2 regions of the Streptomyces sp. NPDC033177 genome follow, and region 1 is predicted to be linked to the other one. Evidence: riboswitches for the same ligand, from Rfam matches in the RefSeq annotation. Region 1 holds a riboswitch; the other holds the start of a gene.

What was found. Region 1 has a riboswitch for glycine ahead of gcvT (glycine cleavage system aminomethyltransferase GcvT). Riboswitches for the same ligand answer to the same signal wherever they lie in the genome.
Region 2: it holds a riboswitch for glycine, as region 1 does, so the genes downstream of both, gcvP (aminomethyl-transferring glycine dehydrogenase) here and gcvT (glycine cleavage system aminomethyltransferase GcvT) in region 1, are expected to answer to the same signal.

Annotation. Positions count from the first base shown of each region.
Region 1 covers NZ_JBVIPS010000013.1:31,111-42,984, reverse strand. The annotation lists gene ACZ5U5_RS36680 (enhanced serine sensitivity protein SseB C-terminal domain-containing protein) at 1-438, opposite strand, end outside; gene ACZ5U5_RS36675 (enhanced serine sensitivity protein SseB) at 564-1,367, opposite strand; gene ACZ5U5_RS36670 (AAA family ATPase) at 1,501-2,172, opposite strand; glycine riboswitch at 2,326-2,433, shown strand; glycine riboswitch at 2,434-2,553, shown strand; gene gcvT (glycine cleavage system aminomethyltransferase GcvT) at 2,590-3,723, shown strand; gene gcvH (glycine cleavage system protein GcvH) at 3,782-4,159, shown strand; gene glyA (serine hydroxymethyltransferase) at 4,190-5,449, shown strand; gene ACZ5U5_RS36650 (L-serine ammonia-lyase) at 5,665-7,035, shown strand; gene ACZ5U5_RS36645 (GNAT family N-acetyltransferase) at 7,058-7,717, opposite strand; gene ACZ5U5_RS36640 (EF-hand domain-containing protein) at 7,799-8,014, shown strand; gene ACZ5U5_RS36635 (ABC transporter ATP-binding protein) at 8,075-8,875, opposite strand; gene leuA (2-isopropylmalate synthase) at 8,872-10,578, opposite strand; gene ACZ5U5_RS36625 (FadR/GntR family transcriptional regulator) at 10,909-11,601, shown strand; gene ACZ5U5_RS36620 (CU044_5270 family protein) at 11,729-11,874, opposite strand, start outside.
Region 2 covers NZ_JBVIPS010000001.1:1,310,322-1,322,195, forward strand. The annotation lists gene gcvP (aminomethyl-transferring glycine dehydrogenase) at 1-2,829, opposite strand, end outside; glycine riboswitch at 3,027-3,124, opposite strand; gene ACZ5U5_RS05985 (PRC-barrel domain-containing protein) at 3,269-3,649, shown strand; gene ACZ5U5_RS05990 (DNA polymerase IV) at 3,664-5,088, opposite strand; gene ACZ5U5_RS05995 (MerR family transcriptional regulator) at 5,126-5,761, opposite strand; gene ACZ5U5_RS06000 (bifunctional nuclease family protein) at 5,932-6,405, opposite strand; gene ftsR (transcriptional regulator FtsR) at 6,459-7,202, opposite strand; gene ACZ5U5_RS06010 (FHA domain-containing protein) at 7,218-8,186, opposite strand; gene ACZ5U5_RS06015 (DUF881 domain-containing protein) at 8,269-9,150, opposite strand; gene ACZ5U5_RS06020 (small basic family protein) at 9,156-9,488, opposite strand; gene ACZ5U5_RS06025 (DUF881 domain-containing protein) at 9,485-10,384, opposite strand; gene ACZ5U5_RS06030 (sugar phosphate nucleotidyltransferase) at 10,474-11,874, opposite strand, start outside.

The DNA of each region.
Region 1 (11,874 bases):
GGGGATCTCGATGGCCGGCTCGGTGAGCCTGAGCGGCCCCGCGGGCAGCAGGTCCAGGCCCGACGCGATGCGCCGCAGGTCGAGCCAGGGGATGCCGACGCCGCCGCCGGGGGCGTGCGGGTTGAGCCAGAGGCCGTAGTGGTCGGGGAAGAGGGTGCGGGAGATGTCGAGACCGCCGACCACCTCGTACGAGCGGTTCCAGCCACTGGCGGAGAGCTCCTGGGCCGAGGTCACGCATGGCGCGTAACCGAGGCCCTCGACCTCCATGTTCCCGTACTGCGCGTCGGGGGACCCGGCCTGGCCGTGCCAGAGGAGCATCCACACCTGGTCGGCGGCGAGCGCCCGCAGGAGCGCCTCGTAGGCGTCGTAGCGCCCCGGCGTCACCTGGCGCAGCATGTGCTCGACCTGCCCGGCCGCAGCCGTGCCCGACGCACTCACCCTTAACCGCCCCTTCGCGATGACCCGCTGACCCGGTGGAACTCCGGCTCATGAAACCAGCTTAAGCGGCGATCCTGACACCGACTTGACGTACGGCACCCTCACACACGTACCTGCACATGTCCTTACACACGTCCGTGCTCGTGTCCCGGGGTCCGGCCGAAGAAGGGCCGGACCCGCTCGCGCATCCAGTCGGCGACCGGGTCCTGGGCCACGTCGAGCAGCACCAGGTTCACCGGCCAGGCCACCGGGGCGTGCCCCAGGGCACGGCCCACGGCCTCCATCGGGAGTTCGCGCGCGTTGCCCTCCCAGGAGGTCAGTTCGACGCCGACGAACAGCGAGGGGTCACCGCCCTCGACGCTCGCCAGACAGCGGCGGGCGCTCAGGACGACACCGGTGGCCTCGAACTCGCGGGCCGTGGCGGACAGGAAGTCCACCGGGTCCTCCTGCCAGTCCGGTTCGAAGAGGCGTACGCGGCCGCCGGTCGCGGGGCCGTCCAGCGGGGTGCGCCCGGCGCGGCAGAGCTCGGCGACGGCGGGCGGCGGCAGCGGCACACCGACCATGCCGTCCGGGTTGACCGCGATGCCCAGCTGCGGGGGCAGGCCGCGCGCGAACTCCACGGCGGGCGCCACGGTGCACCCCATCCGCCCGCCGGTGGCCTGCTGGAACTGCTGCTCGGAGCTGAAGACGGGGACATAGGCCTGGCCGTCGATCTCCAGCGTGGGCAGGTCGAGGGTGCCGCTGTCCGGCGCCCCGCCGTTCGGCAGCGGGACCCAGACGTGGCTGCGGCCGAGCACCTCGACGATGCGGGCCCCCGCGGACGCCTGAGGCGCGCCGGGGGTGCCCAGGGATGCCGCGAGCACCTCTTCGAGTTCGTTGCCCGGCCATCCTCCGTACGGATGGGGGTGCGCCTGCGCCGGAATGTCCATCACTTCTAACCCCTGCTCGGTCCCGCTCTGCCTGCGGCACGACCCTAACGCGGCGGGCGGCTCAGGCTCCGAAGCGGCGGGCGGCTCAGCCCCCGAAGCGGCGGGCGGCTCAGGCTCCGAAGCGGCGGGCGGCTCAGCCCCCGAAGCCGATCCCCCGCAGCACCCCGGCCGCCGTCCGGTCCAGGAGCACCGCCGAGCCGCAGCCGCGCGGCAGGTCGCCGCGCTCGGCGGCACCGACGAGCCGGCCGACCGTCCTGCGGTGCCGCGCGAAGGCGTACCGCGACACGCCGCGCCCGCGGGCGAGCTGCCCCTCTATGGCGGTGTCCGGCGGCACGTCGAGCAGCAGCAGGTGCAGGGTCGTGCCGCGCCGCGCGGCCTCGCGGGCCAGCCAGCGGCGCACCCAGGCCTGGGTGCCGCAGTCGTGCACCACGACGCCCTCGCCGGAGCGCAGGGCCTTGCGCAGGCCCGCGTAGTGCGCGAGGCGGACCAGCGGGCGGTACACCGCGTACGGCAGCAGGCCCGGCATGCGGCGGGCCCAGCGGTCACGGGTGTCCTGCGAGTCGATGCGCGGGCCCGCGACGGCTCTGCGCATCAGCGTGGACTTGCCGCTTCCCGGCAACCCGGAGACGACGATCAGGTCGCCCTCGCCGAACGTGAGCCGGTGCGGGCTGTGGCCGGTCCGCTGCCGCAGGTCGCGGACGACGGCCGGCAGGGGGCCGCAGCTCTCCCTGGTGGAGGCGGCGGCCTGTTTGGGCAGGGCCACCCCTGTGTTGGTCGCGTAGACGCTCGTCCTGCGCACCGTGATCGGCCTCCCCTTAGCGGTCACGTACCTGCTTCCCGCAGCTTCCCCGGCAAGTGTAAAGAGAAGGTAATGCGGCACAACAGCATTACTGGACTGGCACTGCCCTGTGACGCAGGCGCGTGCAATGATGTGCGCGCAAACTCCATACAGGCCGTTTGAATCCGCGCGGGAGAGTTCCCGGTGGCCGTCGCACACGACGCACCGGGGCGCCGAAGGAGCAAGTCCCTCCCTTGAATCTCTCAGGCCCCGTACCGCGCGGGCGAGGCACATCTGAAAAGCGGGCCGCCTGCGCGGCTCCACCCAAGGTGCAAGTCATGACCTCCTGTACGAGACATACGGGCGGTCGTGGTGAACCTCTCAGGTTCCGATGACAGATGGGGAGGATCGACCTCGCCCGTCATGCCCCTGGGAGTTCCACGAATGAGTACTGCCCCCCGTCTGACCGCACTCGATGCCGTGCATCGTGCGCTCGGCGCGACCATGACCGACTTCGCGGGCTGGGACATGCCGCTGCGGTACGCGAGCGAGCGCGACGAGCACAACGCCGTGCGCACCAAGGCCGGTCTCTTCGACCTCTCCCACATGGGCGAGATCACGGTCACCGGGCCCGAGGCCGTGGACCTCCTGAACTTCGCGCTCGTCGGCAACATCGGCTCCGTGGGTGTCGGCCGCGCCCGCTACACGATGATCTGTGCCGAGGACGGCGGGATCCTGGACGACCTGATCGTCTACCGGCTCGGCGAGCCCGAGGCCCCCGCGTACATGGTGGTCGCCAACGCCTCGAACGCCCAGGTCGTGCTCGACGCGCTCACCGCCCGCGCCGACAGCTTCGACGCCGAGGTCCGTGACGACCGCGACGCGTACGCCCTGCTCGCCGTCCAGGGGCCCGAGTCCCCCGGCATCCTGAAATCAGTCACGGACGCCGACCTGGACGGGCTGAAGTACTACGCGGGCCTGCCGGGCACCGTCGCGGGCGTGCCCGCGCTGATCGCCCGCACGGGCTACACCGGCGAGGACGGCTTCGAGCTCTTCGTCGCGCCCGGCGACGCCGAGAAGCTGTGGAACGCGCTCATGGAGGCCGGCGAGCCCGTCGGCCTGGTCCCCGCCGGGCTCTCCTGCCGCGACACGCTGCGCCTGGAGGCGGGCATGCCGCTGTACGGGCACGAGCTGACCGCGGAGCTGACGCCCTTCGACGCGGGCCTCGGCCGGGTCGTCAAGTTCGAGAAGACCTCGCAGTCCGACACCTTCGTGGGGCGCGCGGCGCTCGCGGCCGCCGCCGAGCGCGCCGAGGCCGCTCCCCCGCGCAAGCTGGTCGGTCTGATCGCCGCGGGCCGCCGTGTCCCGCGCGCGGGCTTCTCGGTTGTCGCCGACGGCAAGGTCATCGGCGAGGTCACCTCGGGTGCACCGTCCCCCACGCTGGGCAAGCCGATCGCCATCGCGTACGTCGACGCGGCGCACGCGGCTCCCGGCACCGAGGGTGTCGGAGTGGACATCCGGGGCACGCACGAGCCGTACGAGGTCGTGGCGCTGCCGTTCTACAAGCGCCAGAAGTGACACCCCGCACAACAGCCTCGTCCATCAGCACTCCCCCGCGTACAGGAGAATTCAGGTCATGAGCAACCCCCAGCAGCTGCGTTACAGCAAGGAGCACGAGTGGCTCTCGGCCGCCGAGGACGGTGTGGCGACGGTCGGCATCACGGAGCACGCGGCCAACGCGCTCGGTGACGTCGTCTACGCCGACCTGCCCGAGGCCGGTGCCGCGGTGACCGCGGGCGAGACGTGCGGCGAGCTCGAGTCGACCAAGTCGGTCAGCGACCTGTACTCGCCGGTGACCGGTGAGGTCGTCGAGTCCAACCAGGACGTCGTGGACGACCCGTCGCTGGTCAACTCCGCCCCGTTCGAGGGTGGTTGGCTCTTCAAGGTACGGATCACGGAAGAGCCGAAGGACCTGCTCTCCGCGGACGAGTACACCGAGTTCTCCGGCAGCTGAAGCCCCCCGAAGACCCTTAGGGACCACCTGATGTCGCTTCTCAACACCCCTCTCCACGAGCTGGACCCGGACGTCGCCGCCGCCGTCGACGCCGAGCTCCACCGTCAGCAGTCCACCCTGGAAATGATCGCCTCGGAGAACTTCGCTCCGGTCGCCGTCATGGAGGCCCAGGGCACGGTCCTCACCAACAAGTACGCCGAGGGCTACCCCGGCCGCCGCTACTACGGCGGCTGCGAGCACGTCGACGTCACCGAGCAGATCGCGATCGACCGGATCAAGGACCTGTTCGGCGCCGAGTACGCCAACGTCCAGCCGCACTCCGGCGCCTCCGCCAACCAGGCCGCCCTCTTCGCGATCGCCCAGCCCGGCGACACGATCCTCGGCCTCGACCTGGCGCACGGCGGCCACCTCACCCACGGCATGCGCCTGAACTTCTCCGGCAAGCAGTTCAACGTGGTCGCGTACCACGTGGACGAGGCCGGTCTGGTCGACATGGCCGAGGTCGAGCGCCTGGCCAAGGAGAACAGCCCCAAGGTGATCATCGCGGGCTGGTCCGCCTACCCGCGTCAGCTGGACTTCGCGGAGTTCCGCCGGATCGCCGACGAGGTCGGCGCGAAGCTGTGGGTCGACATGGCGCACTTCGCCGGTCTCGTCGCCGCCGGTCTGCACCCGAACCCGGTGCCGTACGCGGACGTGGTCACCTCCACCACGCACAAGACGCTCGGCGGCCCGCGCGGCGGCGTCATCCTGGCCCGCAACAAGGACTTCGCGAAGAAGCTGAACTCCGCGGTCTTCCCCGGCTTCCAGGGCGGCCCGCTCGAGCACGTGATCGCGGCCAAGGCCGTCTCCTTCAAGGTCGCGGCCTCGGAGGAGTTCAAGGAGCGCCAGCAGCGCACCCTGGACGGCGCCCGCATCCTGGCCGAGCGCCTGGTGCAGGACGACGCGAAGGCCGTCGGCGTCGACGTCCTGTCCGGCGGCACGGACGTGCACCTGGTCCTGGTGGACCTGCGCAACTCCGAGCTGGACGGCCAGCAGGCCGAGGACCGCCTCCACGAGGTCGGCATCACGGTCAACCGCAACGCGATCCCGAACGACCCGCGCCCCCCGATGGTCACCTCGGGCCTGCGGATCGGTACGCCCGCGCTCGCGACCCGTGGCTTCCAGGAGGACGACTTCCGTGAGGTCGCCGACATCATCGCCGAGGCGCTGAAGCCGGGCTTCGACGCGGAATCCCTGAAGGCCCGCGTCTCCGCCTTGGCGGAGAAGCACCCGCTGTACCCCAACCTGTAGCATTTTCGTACGCTTTCTTTCGTACGGACCTTCGGGGCACCGCGCACACTGGACACTGAGGACAGTGAGTGCGGTGCCCCGGTCCATGCCCCGGCTCACGCCCTGCTTTCTGCACCGCCCACCCGTCGCCCGCCACCACCCTCAACCGAGGCGCTGTCGCGCCGCTGAATGCTCTGGCAGACAACGGCGTCTACCAACCACCATTGGAGTTTCTCGTGGCCCTCTCGGTCTTCGACCTGTTCTCGATCGGCATCGGCCCGTCCAGCTCCCACACGGTCGGTCCCATGCGCGCCGCCCGCATCTTCGCGAGCCGCCTCAAGAACGAGGGCCTGATGGCCCACACCACCGCCATACGGGCCGAGCTCTACGGCTCGCTCGGCGCGACGGGCCACGGCCACGGCACCCCGAAGGCGGTGCTGCTCGGCCTGGAGGGCGAATCGCCGCGCTCGGTGGACGTGGAGTCGGCGGACGACCGCGTCGAGCAGATCAAGTCGAGCGGCCGCCTCAATGTCCTCGGCATGCACGAGATCGGCTTCGACTTCGACGAGGACCTGGTCCTGCACCGCCGCAAGGCCCTGCCGTACCACGCCAACGGCATGACGATCTTCGCGTACGACCATGAGGGCGCCCTCCTCCTGGAGAAGACGTACTACTCCGTGGGCGGCGGCTTCGTCGTGGACGACGATGCGGTGGCCGGCGAGAACCCGATCGTGCCGGACGACACGGTCCTCAAGCACCCCTTCCGCACCGGCGACGAGCTGCTGCGCCTGGCGTCGGAGACCGGCCTGTCGATCTCCGCGCTGATGCTGGAGAACGAGAAGGCGTGGCGCACCGAGGAGGAGATCCGCTCGGGTCTGCTCGACATCTGGGGCGTCATGCAGTCCTGCGTCTCGCGTGGCATGTCCCGCGAGGGCATCCTGCCGGGCGGCCTCAAGGTCCGCCGCCGCGCGGCCAACTCGGCGCGCCAGCTGCGTGCCGAGGGCGACCCGCTGGCCCGCTCCATGGAGTGGATCACCCTCTACGCGATGGCCGTGAACGAGGAGAACGCGGCGGGCGGGCGCGTCGTGACCGCCCCGACGAACGGCGCCGCGGGCATCATCCCGGCGGTCCTGCACTACTACATGAACTTCGTCCCCGGAGCCGACGAGGACGGCGTGGTCCGCTTCCTGCTCGCTGCGGGTGCGATCGGCATGCTCTTCAAGGAGAACGCCTCGATCTCCGGCGCCGAGGTCGGCTGCCAGGGCGAGGTCGGCTCCGCCTGCTCGATGGCCGCGGGCGCCCTCGCCGAGGTGCTCGGCTGCAGCCCCGAGCAGGTCGAGAACGCGGCCGAGATCGGCATGGAGCACAACCTCGGCCTGACCTGCGACCCGGTCGGCGGCCTCGTCCAGATCCCGTGCATCGAGCGCAACGGCATGGCGGCCGTGAAGGCCGTGACGGCGGCGAAGATGGCGATGCGCGGCGACGGCAGCCACAAGGTGTCCCTCGACAAGGTCATCAAGACCATGAAGGACACCGGTGCCGACATGAGCGTCAAGTACAAGGAGACGGCGCGGGGCGGGCTCGCGGTGAACATCATCGAGTGCTGAGTCCCCCGGCCGCCGGCAGCCTTCAGCGCGCCACGAACAGCGCCTCCGCGCCCACCGGCCGGTACCCCGCCGCCTGGAAGACCCGCACGCTGCGCGCGTTGCCCGGGGACTGCTGCGCCCACACGTGGGACGCGCCGGGCGCCAGGTGCCGGGCGGCGAGGGCCAGCGCGCGGCCGAGGCCCCGGTGGCGTATGTCCTCGTCGACCTCGATGGCCGCCTCCCAGCGCCCGGCGAGCCCCCGGCCGAGGACCAGCACCCCTCCGCCCGCGGACGCCCACACCCGTACGTCGTCGCGGCGCTTGCGGGCCCGTGCCACCCGGGGGTGGTCGGGGTCGTCGATCTCGCGCAGGTCCAGAGCCGGGTCGGGGCCGCCCGGCAGGGCGTCGGCCACGGTCAGGAGGTCGGTGGTGTCCGTCGCGCGGCCGGTGCGGTCCAGGAAGGCGGCGAGGAACAGCGGGTTCATCGTGGCGGCCAGCGGATCGCAGTCCAGCGCGGCGAGGGTGGCGTGCACCCACCGCGGGTCCTCGTCCGTGAAGACCACCGAGTGCGCGGTGAAGGCGAGCACACCGGCGTCGCGGTGACAGGGCTGCGGCACGACGGTGGTCGTGCCGTCGGGCGGCGGGAACCGCCCGTAGGCCGCCGCGTCGAGGATGGTGCCGAGCGTCGCAGGGGTGCTGGCCATGGGCGTACTCCTTGTGATCGCGTCCTCGGACGGCCGATACCCTAACCCTCGTCAGTAGTGCACGAAGAAGGGGTGGATCCGGTGGCGGACATCGAGGAAGCGCGTAAGACGTTCGACCAGTTCGACGCGGACGGCGACGGCTTCATCACGGCGGCCGAGTGGAAGTCGGCCATGGCGAAGATGGGGGACTTCTACGTCACCGAGACGGTGGCCGAGGCCGTGATCGGTACGAAGGACACCGACAAGGACAAGCGCCTCTCCTTCGACGAGTTCTGGGCGAGCCTGAACAAGAAGTAGTGGCGGTGAGCGGGAGGGGCCCGGTTAGCGAGAGCGCCGGGCCCCTCCTGCGTGCTCGGCTCAGCGGGCGTGCCGCGCCGCCCGCACGCTCCACCGCCCGTCCGTGCGCTCGAGCCGCACCGGGTGGTCGAAGCACTTGCTGATCTGGTCGCTCGTCAGTACGTCGTCCACGGCGCCGGAGGCGAGCGCGCGCCCGTCGCGAAGGAGCAGCGCGTGCGTGGTACCGGACGGAAGCTCCTCCAGGTGGTGCGTGACCAGGACCGTGGCGAGCTCGGGATGCGTCTCGCGCAGGGTGTCCAGGCTTTCGAGTAGACCTTCGCGGCCCGCGAGGTCGAGCCCGGTGGCCGGTTCGTCGAGCAGGACGAGCCGCGGGCGCGGCATCAGCGCGCGTGCGATCAGGGTCCGGCCGCGCTCGCCCTGGGAGAGCGTGGGCCAGCGCGCGTCCGTGCGGTGGGCGAGGCCGAGCATGGCGATCAGGTGGTCGGCCTGCTCCTCCTGCTCGGACGTGGGGCGCCAACGGGGCAGCGGTTCCACGCTGTTGGTGAGGCCGGTGAGAACGACTTCGCGGGCCCGCAGTGGTGACCGGAGCGGATGGCGTGGGTTCACATGGCCTACGTACGCGCGCAGATCCCGCAGGTCGACGCTGCCGAGGCGGCGGCCGAGCACCTCGACCGTGCCATGCGTGGGATGGGTGACGGCTCCGCAGAGGCCGAGCAGGGTCGACTTGCCGGCGCCGTTCGCGCCGAGCAGCGCCCAGTGTTCGCCGGGGCGTACGGTGAGGGTGACCTCTTCGAGGATGGGGCGTCCTTCGCGGACGACGGTGACGGTGTCGGCGTGCAGGACGGGGGGCGGCGGTGTCACCGGGTGACCCCCGCCCTGTTCACGGCGGCGAGCACGGCCTGCACGGACGCGGTCAGGAGCGAGGTGTCCAGACCCGCGCCCCAGCGGACGGCGCCGCCCACCCGGCACTCCGCGTACGCGACGGCCTCGCTGCCGCCGCCCTCCCCGACCGCGTGTTCGGAGTAGTCGAGGATGTCGACGGTGATACCGGCGGCGGCGAGCGCCTCGACGAACGCGGAGAGCGGGCCGTTGCCCGCGCCCTCGAAGTCCCCCGCGCGGTCGCCGACTTGGAGGGTGCAGACGAACCGGTGGGCGCCGTCCGGTGCCCGGTCGGTGGTCCACGAGATCAGCTCCACCTCGCCGCCGCCCTGCCCCGGCGCGACATAGGTCGCGCGGAACAGCTCGTACAGCTCCTTGGCACTCGCCTCCTGACCGCTGTCGTCGGTCGCCTCCTGCACCGCGCGCGAGAAGTCGGGCCGCATGCGCTGGGGCAGGTCGAGACCGTGCCGGGTCTGCAGCAGATACGCCATGCCGCCCTTGCCGGACTGGGAGTTGACGCGGATGACGGCTTCGTAGCTGCGGCCGATGTCGGCGGGGTCGATGGGCAGATACGGCACGTCCCACGGCGCCTCGCTCTCGGCGATCCCCAACTCGGCTGCCCGGCGGGTGTGTTCGGCGAACCCCTTGCTGATGGCGTCCTGGTGGGTTCCGGAGAACGCGGTGTGGACGAGGTCGCCCGCGTAGGGGTGGCGGGGGTGCACGGGCAGGCGGTTGCAGTGCTCGACGACCTCGCGCACGGCGTCGATGTCCGAGAAGTCGACCATGGGGTCGACGCCTTGGGCGTAGAGGTTCAGGGCCAGGGTCACCAGGTCCACGTTGCCGGTGCGCTCGCCGTTGCCGAAGAGGCAGCCCTCGACGCGTTGGGCCCCGGCCAGGACGGCGAGCTCGGCGCAGGCGACGCCGGTGCCTCGGTCGTTGTGCGGGTGGACGGAGAGGATGACGGAGTCACGTCGGGCGAGGTGCCGGTGCAGATACTCGATCTGGTCGGCGTACACGTTCGGGGTCGCGATCTCGACGGTCGCCGGCAGGTTGTGCGTGACGGGCCGGGCGGGACTCGCGTCCCACAACTCGGTCAGCCCGTCACAGAGTTCGAGTACGTAGTCGGGCTCGGTCAGGTTGAAGGTCTCCGGCGAGAACTGGAACCGGATGTCCGCGCCCGGCCGTGCGTCGGCCAGGCGGGCCATGCGGGCGGCGGCTTCCGTGACGACCTCGCGCACCTGGGCGCGCGACCGCCCGAGCACCACGTCGCGCCAGACGGGCGAGGTGGGGATGTAGAGATGCACCACGGCGCGGGGCAGGCCCTCGATCGACTCGAAGGTGCGGTCGATGAGTTCGGGCCTGGCGGGCGTGAAGACGACGATGCTGATGTCGTCGGGGACACCGCCGCTCGCCGCGAGCGCGGCGAGGTCGCGCACGAAGTCGAAGTCCGCGCGGCTGGCCGACGGATAGCCGACCTCGATCTCCTTGAAGCCCATCGAGACGAGCAGATCGAAGAAGTGCCGCTTGCGGGCGGGGTCCATCGGCTCGGCGAGCGCCTGATTGCCGTCGCGCAGGTCGACGGGGACCCAGAGGGGGGCGCGTTGGATGCGGGCGCTGGGCCAGCTGCGGTCCCGGGCAGGGACGTTGACCCGGTCCTGGTAGGGGCGGTAGCGGTGGTGGGGCATGGGGCCGGGGCGCTGGGGGTTCCAGTCGTACGTGATGCCTGCGGACGTGCTGCCTGCGTGCGTGCTGCCTGCGGTCGCGGTGGCGGCGGTGACGTCATCGGTGGCGGCGGTTGCGCTCATGGGAAGCGGTGTTCCTTCTGCTCGCGGTCGGTTGCCGACCGGCAGCACGGCACCCCGCGGCGGGGTGCCGGTCGCTTCAGGCCCCGCCGCGGCAGCCGAGAAGGAGGAGACCGCGGAAGATCACGGGGCTACACTAGGCACACGTCAGCTCCTCAGACAAGTACTCCTCAGACAAGTACGCGTCGGTACCACTCGATGAAAGGCCCCCGGATGCCGCTCGGCTCCCTGCGCCCCAGCCCCCTGGTCGAACAGGCCACGAAGCGCCTGCGCGAACAGATCACCGGCGGCCAGTGGCCCATCGGCAGCAAACTCCCCGGCGAGACGACCCTGGCCAAGGAACTCGGCATCGGCCGCTCCACCGTCCGCGAGGCCCTGCGTTCCCTGGCAGGGGCGGGCCTCGTCAAGGCCCGGCAGGGCGCCGGCGTCTTCGTCATCGCGACGGAGCCGGTCGCGGACTGGCCGACGCGGCTGCGGCGGGCAGCGGTCTCGGACGTGTACGAGGTGCGGATGCTGGTGGAGGTACAGGCTGCGCGCCTCGCGGCGATGCGGCGCACCGACGAGGACATCACCGCGATGCGCGCCGCGCTCGAAGGCCGCAGGGCCACGGCTTCGGCGAGCGACGCCGCCTTCATCGACGCCGACATCGCCCTGCACGCGGCGGTCGTGGCGGCGGCGCGCAACCCCGTGCTCACGGACCTCTTCGCGGAGTTCGCCCCCGTACTGCGCGAGGGCCTGCTCCATCTCCTCGACCTGATCGACGTACGGACGGAGGAGACGAACCACGGCGACGCAGCCCACGCCGCGCTCGTACGGGCCGTCGAGGCGAGGGACGCGGAGGAGGCAGCACGCGTGGCCCAGTCCGAACTCCAGGAAACCCTGGGCCGCTTGCTGCGCAACCACTAACAGACACCCCACTAGCCCCCACCCAGCCGCTCCTGGTCCTGGTCCTGGTCCTGGTCCTGAAAATCCTCGTCTCGCCGTTCGGGCTGCTGCTCTTCCTGCTGGTGCGGGCAGTGGGAGCGAACCGTGCTCAGCCGCGGCCGGTGGTGGAACCGGAGGACCCGGTCGGCTTCATGCCGCGTTGATCCACGACGGCGCGCTCCAGGACCGCGTTGCAGCCGTACAGGACCTCGGGGTTCCCGGCCTTGCCCGGCTTGCCGCCCGGCTTGCGGTTCT
Region 2 (11,874 bases), on a different contig from region 1:
CGCCTGATCGATGCGGCGCACCGGCGGCCAGTACTTGTCGGCGGCCACCACGCCGGCCGGGAACACGGCCTCCTCGCGTCTGTACGCGTGCTCCCACTCACCGCCGAGCGCCGCCGCGGTGTGCGGGGCGTTGCGCAGCGGGTTGTCCTCGGCGGGCCAGTCGCCGCCGACCTTCTCGATCTCCGCGCGAATGCTGATCATCGCCTCGCAGAACCGGTCGATCTCGACCAGGTCCTCGCTCTCGGTCGGCTCGATCATCAGCGTCCCCGCGACCGGGAACGACATGGTCGGCGCGTGGAAGCCGTAGTCGATGAGCCGCTTGGCGATGTCGTCGACGCTGACACCGGTCGCCTTGCTCAGCGGGCGCAGGTCGATGATGCACTCGTGCGCGACGAGCCCGCCGGGGCCGGTGTAGAGCACCGGGTAGTGCGGCTCCAGGCGCTTGGCGATGTAGTTCGCGGACAGCACGGCGACCTGCGTGGCGCGCTTGAGGCCCTCGCCGCCCATGAGGCGTACGTACGCCCAGGAGATCGGCAGGATTCCGGCCGAGCCCCACGGCGCGGCGGAGATCGGACCGACGCCCGTCTCGGGGCCCGCGGCGGGCTGCAGCGGGTGGTTGGGCAGGTACGGCGCGAGGTGCTCGCGCACACCGACCGGGCCGACGCCGGGGCCACCGCCGCCGTGCGGGATGCAGAAGGTCTTGTGCAGGTTCAGGTGCGAGACGTCGCCGCCGAACTTGCCGGGCTGGGCGAGGCCCACCAGGGCGTTGAGGTTCGCCCCGTCGACGTAGACCTGGCCGCCCGCCTCGTGCACCTGGGCGCAGATGTCGGCGACGTGCTCCTCGAAGACGCCGTGCGTGGACGGGTAGGTGATCATCAGCACGGATAGCTCGTCGCGGTGCTTCTCGATCTTGGCGCGCAGGTCGTCGACGTCGATCTCGCCGTCGTCGGCGGTCTTCACGACGACGACCTTCATGCCGGCCATCACGGCGCTCGCGGCGTTCGTGCCGTGCGCGGAGGACGGGATGAGGCAGACGGTGCGCTGCTCGTCGCCGTTGGCGCGGTGGTAGCCGCGCACGGCGAGCAGTCCGGCGAGCTCGCCCTGCGAACCGGCGTTGGGCTGCAGCGAGACCTTGTCGTAGCCGGTGACCTCGGCGAGCCGCTCCTCCAGCTCACGGATGAGCGTCAGATAGCCCTGCGCCTGCTGGGCGGGCGCGAAGGGGTGCAGCTGCCCGAACTCGGGCCAGGTGACCGGCTCCATCTCCGTGGTCGCGTTGAGCTTCATGGTGCAGGAGCCCAGCGGGATCATGCCGCGGTCGAGCGCGTAGTCGCGGTCGGCCAGCTTGCGCAGGTAACGCAGCATGGAAGTCTCGGAGCGGTACTGGTGGAAGACGGGGTGCGTGAGGTACTCGTCGGCGCGCAGCAGCGCCGCCGGGAGCGAGTCCGCGGTCTCGGCATCGAGCGCCTCGATGTCGCCCTCGACCCCGAACGCACCCCAGATCGCGGTCAGTTGCTTGCGCGTGGTGGTCTCGTCGCAGGCCAGGGAGACATGGTCGGCGTCGACCTGGTGGATATTGACGCCACCCTCGCGGGCCGCGGCGACGAGCGTCTCGGCCCTGCCGGGCACCCGCACGGTCAGCGTGTCGAAGTACGCGCCGTGCACGACCTCGACCCCACCCGCGGTGAGCCCCGCGGCGAGCACGGTCGCGTAGCGGTGGGTGCGCCGCGCGATGGCCTTGAGGCCCTCGGGCCCGTGGTAGACCGCGTACATTCCGGCCATCACGGCGAGCAGCACCTGAGCGGTACAGATGTTGCTGGTCGCCTTCTCGCGGCGGATGTGCTGCTCACGGGTCTGCAGCGCGAGCCGGTAGGCCTTGTTGCCGTCCGCGTCCACGGAGACACCGACGAGCCGCCCCGGCAGGCTGCGCGCGAACTTCTCGCGCACCGCCATGTAACCGGCGTGCGGACCGCCGAAGCCCATCGGGACACCGAAGCGCTGCGTCGTGCCGACGGCGATGTCGGCGCCGAGCTCACCGGGCGAGGTGAGCAGCGTCAGGGCAAGGAGGTCGGCGGCGACGGAGACGATGGCGCCGATCTCGTGCGCCTGCTCGATGAGGGGCTTTATGTCCCGTACGGCGCCGGAGGCGCCGGGGTACTGGATCAGTACGCCGACGACACCGCGCTCGGCGACCTCGGCCGGGATGCCCTCGCTGAGATCGGCGACGACGACCTCGACACCGGCCGGCTCGGCGCGGGTCTGGATGACGGCGATGGTCTGCGGCAGGGCGTCCGCGTCGACCAGGAAGACACCGTCCTTGACCTTGCCCATGCGCCGCGAAAGGGCCATGGCCTCGGCCGCGGCGGTCCCCTCGTCGAGCAGCGAGGCACCGGAGGTGGGAAGCCCCGTCAGCTCGGCGACGACGGTCTGGAAGTTGAGCAGCGCCTCCAGGCGTCCCTGGGAGATCTCCGGCTGGTACGGCGTGTAAGCGGTGTACCACGCGGGGTTCTCCATCACGTTCCGCAGGATCACCGGCGGCGTGAAGGTCCCGTAGTAACCGAGTCCGATCATGGAATCGAGGACCTGGTTACGGTCGGCGAGGGAGCGCAGCTCGGCGAGCACCTCGGCCTCGGTGCGCGCCCCGGGCAGGTTCAGCGCCTCGGCGTTCTTGATCACATCCGGCACGGCGGCCGCGGTGAGCTCGTCGAGCGAGCCGTACCCGACCTGCGCGAGCATCTTGGCCCGCGCTTCCACATCGGGACCGATGTGCCGCTGCTCGAAGGGAATGCCCTGTTCGAGCTCGGAGAGCGGGATACGAGGTGTGGCGGTCATTGCGGAGGCCTCCTGGTCTGACGCGACCTGCGAGGGGCACCACGGCGCGGGTACCCGGACGGCCTCCCCCTCTGTCATCTCAACCTGAGAGTTTCACCGGTCCAAGCCCCGCGAGAGGCGTCGAACCGGCTTTCACCGTCGGTGAGGAAGGGGACCGGACGTGCCCGCCCGACGCCCGCCCTACTTTCCAGAGTGACCTCGTCCGTGCGGTACAGGGGCCTGAGAGATTCCGGGGAGGAGTTGCTCCTTCGGCGCCTCCGGTGTTTCGACCGGAGAGCTCTCCCGCACGGGGTCAGCAGCCAAGCGCCAGCCTACCAGCGAGGACCGTGGCCGTTCCCTCGAGTGGCCACCTGCCCCGAAGTGCTCTTTCGTAGTGATTGCGAACGAACGAGGATGAGTTACGCCCCACTTCGACACGCCTCGACCCGTTGGAGGGCCCGTGCAGACCGACATCGATCCGCGCAATTTGATCGGCCGGAAGGCGTTCGACCGGAACGGGGCCAAGATCGGCACGATCGACGAGGTCTATCTCGACGACGCCACGGGCGCCCCGGAGTGGGCGGCCATACGCACGGGCCTGTTCAGCCGAGACACCTTCGTCCCCCTGGAACCGAGCGAACTCAGGAGCGACGGCACCCTGCACATCCCCTTCGAGCGCTCACTGATCAAGGACGCCCCCGATTTCGGCGTGGGCCGCCACCTCTCCCCCGAACAGGAACTGCAGCTCTACCACCACTACGGCCTGGACATCACACCCCCGCCCTCCACACCACCGCCGGACAAGGACTTCGGCAACATCGCGGGCCGGGACAGCCCCTGACACCCGCATCGGCATCACGGCGGCTCCACCACCGCCTCGGGGGCCGCCACCAGGGGCAACGGCTCCGCGGGCTCGAGCGCCGGATCATCCGTACGGAACGTCCGCACCCGCCCCGGCGCCCTCGACTCGGGCGTCTCGAAGCGCACCGTGACCCGCCCCAGGCCACTGCCCTGCACCCACCCGTGCCCGAACTCGGCATGCCGCACGTCGTGCCCGGCGGCCCACCGCCGCTCGGCAGGAACGACCGGCTCCGCCGCCGTCTCGGCCACGGGCTGCGCCGCGGCCTCACCGGCCCGCTCCTCCTCCGCGTCCTGCTGCGTCTCCAGGGCCTGCGCGGCCTCCGCCTGAGCCTCGGCCTGCGCCTGAGCCTGCGCTTGCGCGAAGAGGTCCTCCTGCGTGTAGTCCGCGAGCCCCGTGACGCCCACCCCGAGGAGCCGCACACCTCCGGTGGTGTCCACGGACTCCAGGAGCCGCGCGGCGGCCTCGCGCACCACCCCGGGGTCGTCCGTGGGCCCACGCAGCGTCTCGGAGCGCGTCAGTGTCGAGAAGTCGAACCGCCGCACCTTCAGGACGATGGTCCGCCCCGAGTGCCCGGCCGCCCGCAGCCGCTCCACGCACCGCTCGGCGAGCCGCGCGACCTCGCCCCTGACCCGTACCCGGTCATGGATGTCGACGTCGTACGTGTCCTCGACGCTGACCGACTTGGATTCCCGCTCCGCCACCACGGGCCGCTCGTCCCGCGCAAGCGCCATCGCGTACAGCGCGCTGCCGTGCGACTTCCCGAGCAGCCGTACGAGCTCGTCCTCGCCCGCCTCCGCGATCTCCCCCACGGTCGTGATGCCGCCTCGCCGCAGATGATCCCCGGTTGCAGGACCGACGCCGGGCAGGGTCCGCACCGACATCGGCGCGAGCAGGTCCCGCTCGGTGCCCGGCACTATCAGCCGCAGCCCGTCGGGCTTGGCCTCCTCCGAAGCGATCTTCGCCAGCATCTTGGACGCGGCGAGCCCGACCGATCCCGCGAGCCCCGTCACCGCCTTGATGTCCGCGCGCAGCCGCTCGCCCACCTCCAGCGCGGACGCCCGGTCGTCGGCCACCCCGCCCGCCTCCAGGTCGACGAATGCCTCGTCCAGGCTGAGCGGCTCCACCAGCGGCGACAGCTCCCGCAGCAGCGTCATCACCTGGTCGCTGATCTCGCGGTAGAGCCCGAAGCGGGGCACCAGATAGGCGGCATTGGGCGCCAGACGCCGCGCCTGCCCCATCGGCATCGCCGAGTGCACACCGAATTTCCGCGCCTCGTACGACGCAGTGGCCACCACGCCCCGCGGTCCGAGCCCGCCCACGACCACGGCTTTCCCGCGCAGACTCGGCTTCGCGGCCTGCTCTGCGGACGCGTAGAAGGCATCCATGTCGAGATGCAGGATCGTGGGCGCGGTTCTCACACCTCTGATGCTGCCCTACGCCACTGACAACGCCGCCTCACACGGCCCTGTTGCGCCGCCTCGCGAGCTCATCGGCGGGGTTCTGACGCACCAGCGTCTCCCCGGTGTCGATCCGCTCCCCGTGCAGCTGCGAGAGAGCCCCCTCCACGTCACGCCACACGACGCCCACGGCGATCCCGAAAATGCCCTGGCCGCCCTGGAGCAGGTCGTGGACCTCGTCGGGCGACGTGCACTCGTAGACCGTCGCGCCGTCGCTCATGAGCGTCATCCGCTCCAGATCCTGGAAACCGCGGTCGCGCAGATGCTGGACCGTGGTCCGGATGTTCTGCAGGGACACACCCGTGTCGAGGAAGCGCCGCACGATCTTCAGGACAACGACGTCCCGGAAGCTGTAGAGCCGCTGGGTCCCCGAACCACCCGCGGACCGCACACTGGGCTCCACGAGGCCCGTACGGGCCCAGTAGTCGAGCTGTCGGTACGTGATGCCGGCGGCCGCACACGCGGTCGGTCCCCGGTAACCGATCTGTTCCTGTTCGGACTGTCCGGACGTGGCGTCCCCGCTCCCCTGAACGCTCCCCTGAACCGCCATCGGCCTCTGCGGAGAGTGACCGGCCGTGCTGCTGTGAAGCGGATACGGCCCACCCATCGCCGTCCCGTCGCCGCTGCTTCTCACGCCGACCTCCGTCCTTGACCTGCCTGCACGACGGTAGGCAGTCACCAGGGGCTCGTCAACGATCGCCACACTCGGCACGCCGAGTGATAATCACCCTAAGAGTGGTTTGCTGTCCCGCACCGCCGGGAAAGGCTAGCCGAATGGTCAGCAGGGCCCCCGGAAACGACGGCCTACTGGCTGTTGGTGCCGAAGTCCTCGGGAGAGATCTGGTCGAGGAACTCGCGGAACTTCTCCACCTCGTCCTCCTGCTCGTCCGGAATCGCGATGCCCGCGTCGTCGAGGACACCGTCGCTGCCGTAGATCGGCGTTCCCGTACGGAGCGCGAGCGCTATGGCGTCGGACGGCCGGGCGCTCACCTCGACTCCACTGGCGAAGACCAGCTCCGCGTAGAAGACACCTTCCCGGAGGTCCGTGATGCGCACCTCGGTGAGCTCCTGACCCACCGCCTCCAGCACGTCCTTGAACAGGTCGTGGGTCAGCGGCCGTGCGGGCGCCATCCCCTGCTGTGCGAAGGCGATCGCGGTCGCCTCCCCTGGTCCGATCCAGATGGGGAGGTACCGGTCGCCTCCCACTTCACGCAGGAGCACGATCGGTTGGTTGGAGGGCATTTCCACCCGGACACCTACGACGTCGAGCTCGTTCACACAGCAACCCTAGGACGTGCCCGGCCGGTTTGGGTAGTCGGGCACCCCCCGAGTCAGGGCAACCGGACCCCGAGCGCCGTCTGCACCAGTGCAGAATGCAGCTTTCCGGTCAGCCCGGCGAGTTCCTTCGTACGGGCCTCCGCATGGGCCCTGGTCTGCGGATTGCGGTGCCGACGCAGCGGCGCGACGACCTGGTCGACCAGGCCGGCCTCACGTTCGGCCGCCGATTTCATGGCGCGCAAATGCCTGGGTTCGATACCGAATCGCCCAAGTTCCACGACGAGCGCGGCGACCGTCACGGCCTCCGCGTCATAACCGCCGTCCGGCAAGGGCACGATGAGCCCGTACGTCTCCCAGTCGGCGAGCTGCTCCGCGTCGATCTCGGCGGCTGCGAGCAGCTCAGCACGGCCCACACGGGCAGCTGTGGGCTCTTCGGTGTCACTCACGCCCCAGGCGTCACCCGGCTCGCGGGGCTGCCCCAGGGAGGGCGTGGAGACCCGCTCTCCGCGCTCCAGGGCGTCCAGGTGTTCCCGGATCACCTTGAGCGGCAGATAGTGGTCCCGCTGCATGCGCAGGACGTGGCCGAGCCGCTCGACGTCCTGGGGGCTGAACTTGCGGTAACCCGAGGGCGTGCGCTCCGGCTCGATGAGCCCTTCCGACTCCAGGAAACGGATCTTGGAGATGGTGACCTCGGGAAACTCGTCACGCAGCGCGTTCAACACGGCGCCGATGCTCATCAGCCGACGGTCCTCGGCGGCGGTGCCGTTCCCGGCACCGCCCCTCGGTGTTTGAAGCATGGACCTTCCTGAGGATCAGATACCGATGCCCCGCTGGCTCGCGTAGAAGACCAGCCGGTACTTGCCGATCTGCACCTCGTCGCCGTTCGACAGCGCGACCGAGTCGATGCGCTCCCGGTTGACGTACGTGCCGTTGAGGCTGCCCACGTCGGCGACGGTGAAGGAACCGTCCCCGAGGCGACGGAACTCCACGTGACGACGCGAGACGGTCACGTCGTCCAGGAAGATGTCGCTCTGCGGGTGGCGCCCCGCCGTGGTCAGCTCGCCGTCCAGCAGGAAGCGGCTGCCCGAGTTCGGCCCACGGCGCACCACGAGGAGCGCGGAACCGAGCGGCAGTGCGTCAACGGCGGCCTGGGCCTCCGGCGAGAGGGCGGGCGAGGCGGTCTGCCCCGTCACCTCCGCGTCGTAGGCCTCAAGGCCCGAGATGGAGATCGTCGAGGTCGTCTCGGACGGACGCTCCGGCGCGGCCCCGGCCCGCAGCGGCGCGCCGCAGTTGGAGCAGAACCGGCTCGCCTCGGCGTTGCGGTTCCCGCACCTCGTACACACCAGGGCCATGGACGGATCCTCCTGCCGCGGCTGCCCCGCGGGGGCATTCGATGCGTACGGATCGGGGGTAAACCCTCCACCCGTACTTGAGGTTGACGGTTCTCCGAAACCTATGCGGCCCGGACCGGCAGGGTCAACAGACGACGCGCCCTGCGCGCCCGAAATGTCACCGCCTGGCCCACCGACCTGGTCACGGAACATCGGGCGCTCGCCGCCCTGCTCCTCGGCATCTCCATGGCGCGGGGCACGGTGCCGGGCGGTGGCGGGATTGCCACTGTCCTCACGTGCGCTCTTGCCGAACAACTTCGCAAACAACTTCACGGGCGATTCCCCTTGACCGAAACAGACCCGCCCGTGGGGCAGGACGAACCCTGATTGCACACACCGGCGTACATCGGCAGCACAGACATCCTCACAACGTCCGTATCCACCAAACAGTTTCCACCACGCACCACGCTTACGGTGCGCCGACCCCCCGCAACCTCATGCCCTTGACCGGCGGCCCCCATGCACCCCCGCCTCACTGCGACGACGACCGAGCGTAGTCAGGCCGCTTCGCCGCTCGCAAGGCGTCCACCACGATCTTCTCCGCTCGCGTCACGGTGGCGGTGGCCTGCTCCTTCTCCAGAGTCTGCACCACTCCACCTGGGATGTTCAGCGCCGGCTCGAGGTCCTGCGGCTTCCCGATCACCTTGAACCGGTACGGCTTGCCGACCTTGCGGCCGTCCACCCGGACACCACCACTGTCCGTATCCGAAAGATAGGTGTTGGCCACTACGCGTACATCATTGATCTGGATGGCCTCGGCACCCGCGGCACGCAGCTCCTGGATGGCGTCAAGCAGCATGTCCGCCTCGACCGACCCCTTCTTGTCATCGATGGTCAGCGTGATACCAGGACCCTGCGCCGCCACGGTGCCCGCCAGAATGCCGAGTTGACGCTCCTTCTCGACCGTCTGCTTGCGGGCCTCCTCGGCCTGGTCCGAGCTGTTCTCAAGACCGGTGCGCTGGTCCTCGAGACGCTGCTTCTCACCTTCCAGACGCTGTGTACGGTCATCGAGTTCATCGAGGATGCGTACGAGATCTTCCTGACGCGCCCCGCGCAGCGCACTGCTGTCGTTGTTGGAGCGCACCTGGATGGCAAGACCGAGCCCCAGCACGAACAACAGCAGGGCCACGATGAGTTGCGGACGCGTGACGCGAGGCGGCCACAGCCCTTGGGCCAGCCGCTGCCGACCGCTGAGCGGGGTCTTCCCGTCCTGAGACTCGTCGTGCCGCGCGTCCTGCGGTTCGTCCCGCTCGGGCGCTGCGCCGTCCCCGGGCTCCGCGGGCACGCTGCGCACCTCCGCGGGCAGTTCCCTGCTCCGGTTGTCGTCGCCCCCGGGCGTCTTCTCCGTACCCATCCGCGTCACGCCCTGAAGACGTGTCGGCGGATGGCGGCGGCGTTGGAGAAGATCCGGATTCCGAGCACCACCACGACACCGGTGGAGAGCTGGGCGCCCACGCCCAACTTGTCGCCGAGGAACACGATCAGGGCTGCCACGACCACGTTCGAGAGGAACGACACCACGAAGACCTTGTCGTCGAAGATGCCGTCGAGCATCGCGCGCAGGCCTCCGAACACCGCGTCGAGTGCCGCCACCACGGCGATGGGAAGGTACGGCTCGACCACGGCCGGAACCTCGGGCCGGACCAACAATCCGGCCACGACTCCCACGACGAGGCCCAGTACGGCGATCACGATGTGCCCTTTCCTGCCTTCGGCTCTGCTGTACGTACGGTCACACTCGGTGCTGCCGGCAGTCGGACATCATCCTGGACGGAAATGCTGGTCCTGACACCGAAGTTCTCCTGCAGAGCATGCAGATACTGACCGTCGCGACTGTTCTGGAATCTGGTGCTCAAGTTCTGTCCGTCGCCTACGGCAAGCACCGTATACGGCGGCACCAGCGGCTTGTTGTCGACCAGTATCGCGTCCCCCGCGGCCCTGATCGCCGACAGCGCCGTCAGCCGCTGGTCGTTGATGGCGATCGCCTCCGCGCCGGACTGCCACAGGCCGTTGACGACTCGTTGCATGTCACGGTCGCGCACCCGACCGGTGTCGGAGAACCCCGCGCTCTCGCGCGGCCCGCCCCCGCCCTGGTCGGCTTCTTTGGCGTCGTCCACCACAAGCTTCACGCCGGTCCCATGGACCTTGGTGGCACCGGAGAGCAGGGACACCAACTCGCCCTTGCTGCCCCCGTGTTTCTTCAGCGCCTCACGCTGCCGCTCGCCCACGTCGTCGCGGAGCGTCTCGACGTCCCCTTCGAGCTCGTCGGCGTCCGAGGTCGCCGACTCGATCCGGTCGATGAGCTCCGCGCGCTCCTTGGCGACGACCGGAGCCGCTATCCGCGCCTGCGCGGCACCCACCGTCACCACCAGGGCCGCGAGCACGAGACCGAGGGCCAGACCGAGCTTCGCCCGCAGCGGACGCGGCACCCCACCGGCGCCTTGAGCCTTCTTGCGGGCCGCCGCCTCGGCGTAACCCTCGTCCAGGCTGTGGTCCATGACCGTGTTCAGCAGCGACATGGAGGCGTCCGGGCGCCGGGGGCGCGAGGGGGTGCTCCGAACGGGGGGCTGCTGCGGCATGCCGCACATCGTCGCACGTCGCGGGCGCTACCTCCGAATGGCCCCACCGGTGGGCCGGACGGCACCTCGCAGGGGTGCCGTCCGGCCGGTGTCGGCGGTCAGCGACCGGCGCTGTCCACCACGGCGGACCACTCGTCGAGCAACGCCTGGGCCGACGCGTCGTCGGGCCCCTCGGCCCACAGATGGGTGACGGCCTCCGCCGGGTCGGGCAGCACCAACACCCACCGCCCGTCGGACTCCACGACCCGCACGCCATCGGTGGTGTCCACCGAACGCTCCCCCGCGGCCTCCACCACGGTCCGCATCACGAGCCCCTTGACCGCCCACGGCGTCGCGAGGTCCCGCCGCAGCACATGGGCGCGCGGGATACGCGCGTCGATCTGGCTCAGCGTGAGCTGCGTACGCGCCACGAGGCCGATGAGCCGCACAAAGGCAGCCGTCCCGTCGAAGACGCTGCTGAACTCGGGAATGATGAACCCGGCTCGCCCGTCGCCACCGAAGATGGTCGACTCGTCACGACCCACGCGCGTCAGGTCGTCGGGCGACGTGGTCGTCCAGTCCACCTGCGTCCCGTGGTACGCGGCCACCTGCTCACCGATGCGCGTCGTCGTGACCGGCAGCGCGACCCGACCACTGCGGCGTTCCGCGGCGACCAGGTCGAGCATGACCAGCAACGCCCGGTCGTCCTCGATGATCCGCCCCTTCTCGTCGACGAGCGAAAGCCGCTCGCCGACCGGGTCGAAGCGCACACCGAAGTCGGCACGCGACGACGCCACGATCTCGCCCAGCCGCACCAGGCCCGACCTGCGGGACTCGTAGGTCTCGGTCGGACGCGACTCGTCGAGCCCCGGGTTGATGGTCAGCGCGTCGACGCCGAGCCGCCCCAGAAGGCTCGGCAGCACAAGCCCGGCACTTCCGTTCGAGGCGTCGACGACGACCTTCAGATTCGACTCGGCCACACCGGTGGTGTCGACATTGCGCAGCAACGAACCCGTGTAGGAGTCGAAGACACTGGACGGGAAGTGCAGATCTCCGATCTCCCCGGGGAACGCCCGCCGGTACTCCTGGCGCGCGTACACCCGGTCCAGCTTCCGCTGGCTCCCCTGCGAAAGGTCGGCTCCTCGCCCGTCGAAGAACATGATGTCGACGGAGTCCGGTACCCCGGGCGTCGTCCGGATCATGATCCCGCCGGCACTGCCCCGAGCGGTCTGCTGCCGCGCCACGGGCAGCGGTACGTTCTCCAGGTCCCGTACGTCGATGGCGCTGGCCTGCAGGGCCGAGATCACCGCTCGCTTCAGCGCCCGCGCGCCTCGCGAATGGTCACGGGCCGTGGTGACGGTCGAGCCCTTCTTGAGGGTCGTGGCGTACGCCCCCGCGAGCCGCACCGCGAGCTCCGGAGTGATCTCCACGTTCAGGATCCCGGAGACACCGCGTGCCCCGAAGAGATGGGCCTGGCCCCGGGACTCCCAGATGACGGAGGTGTTGACGAACGCGCCTGC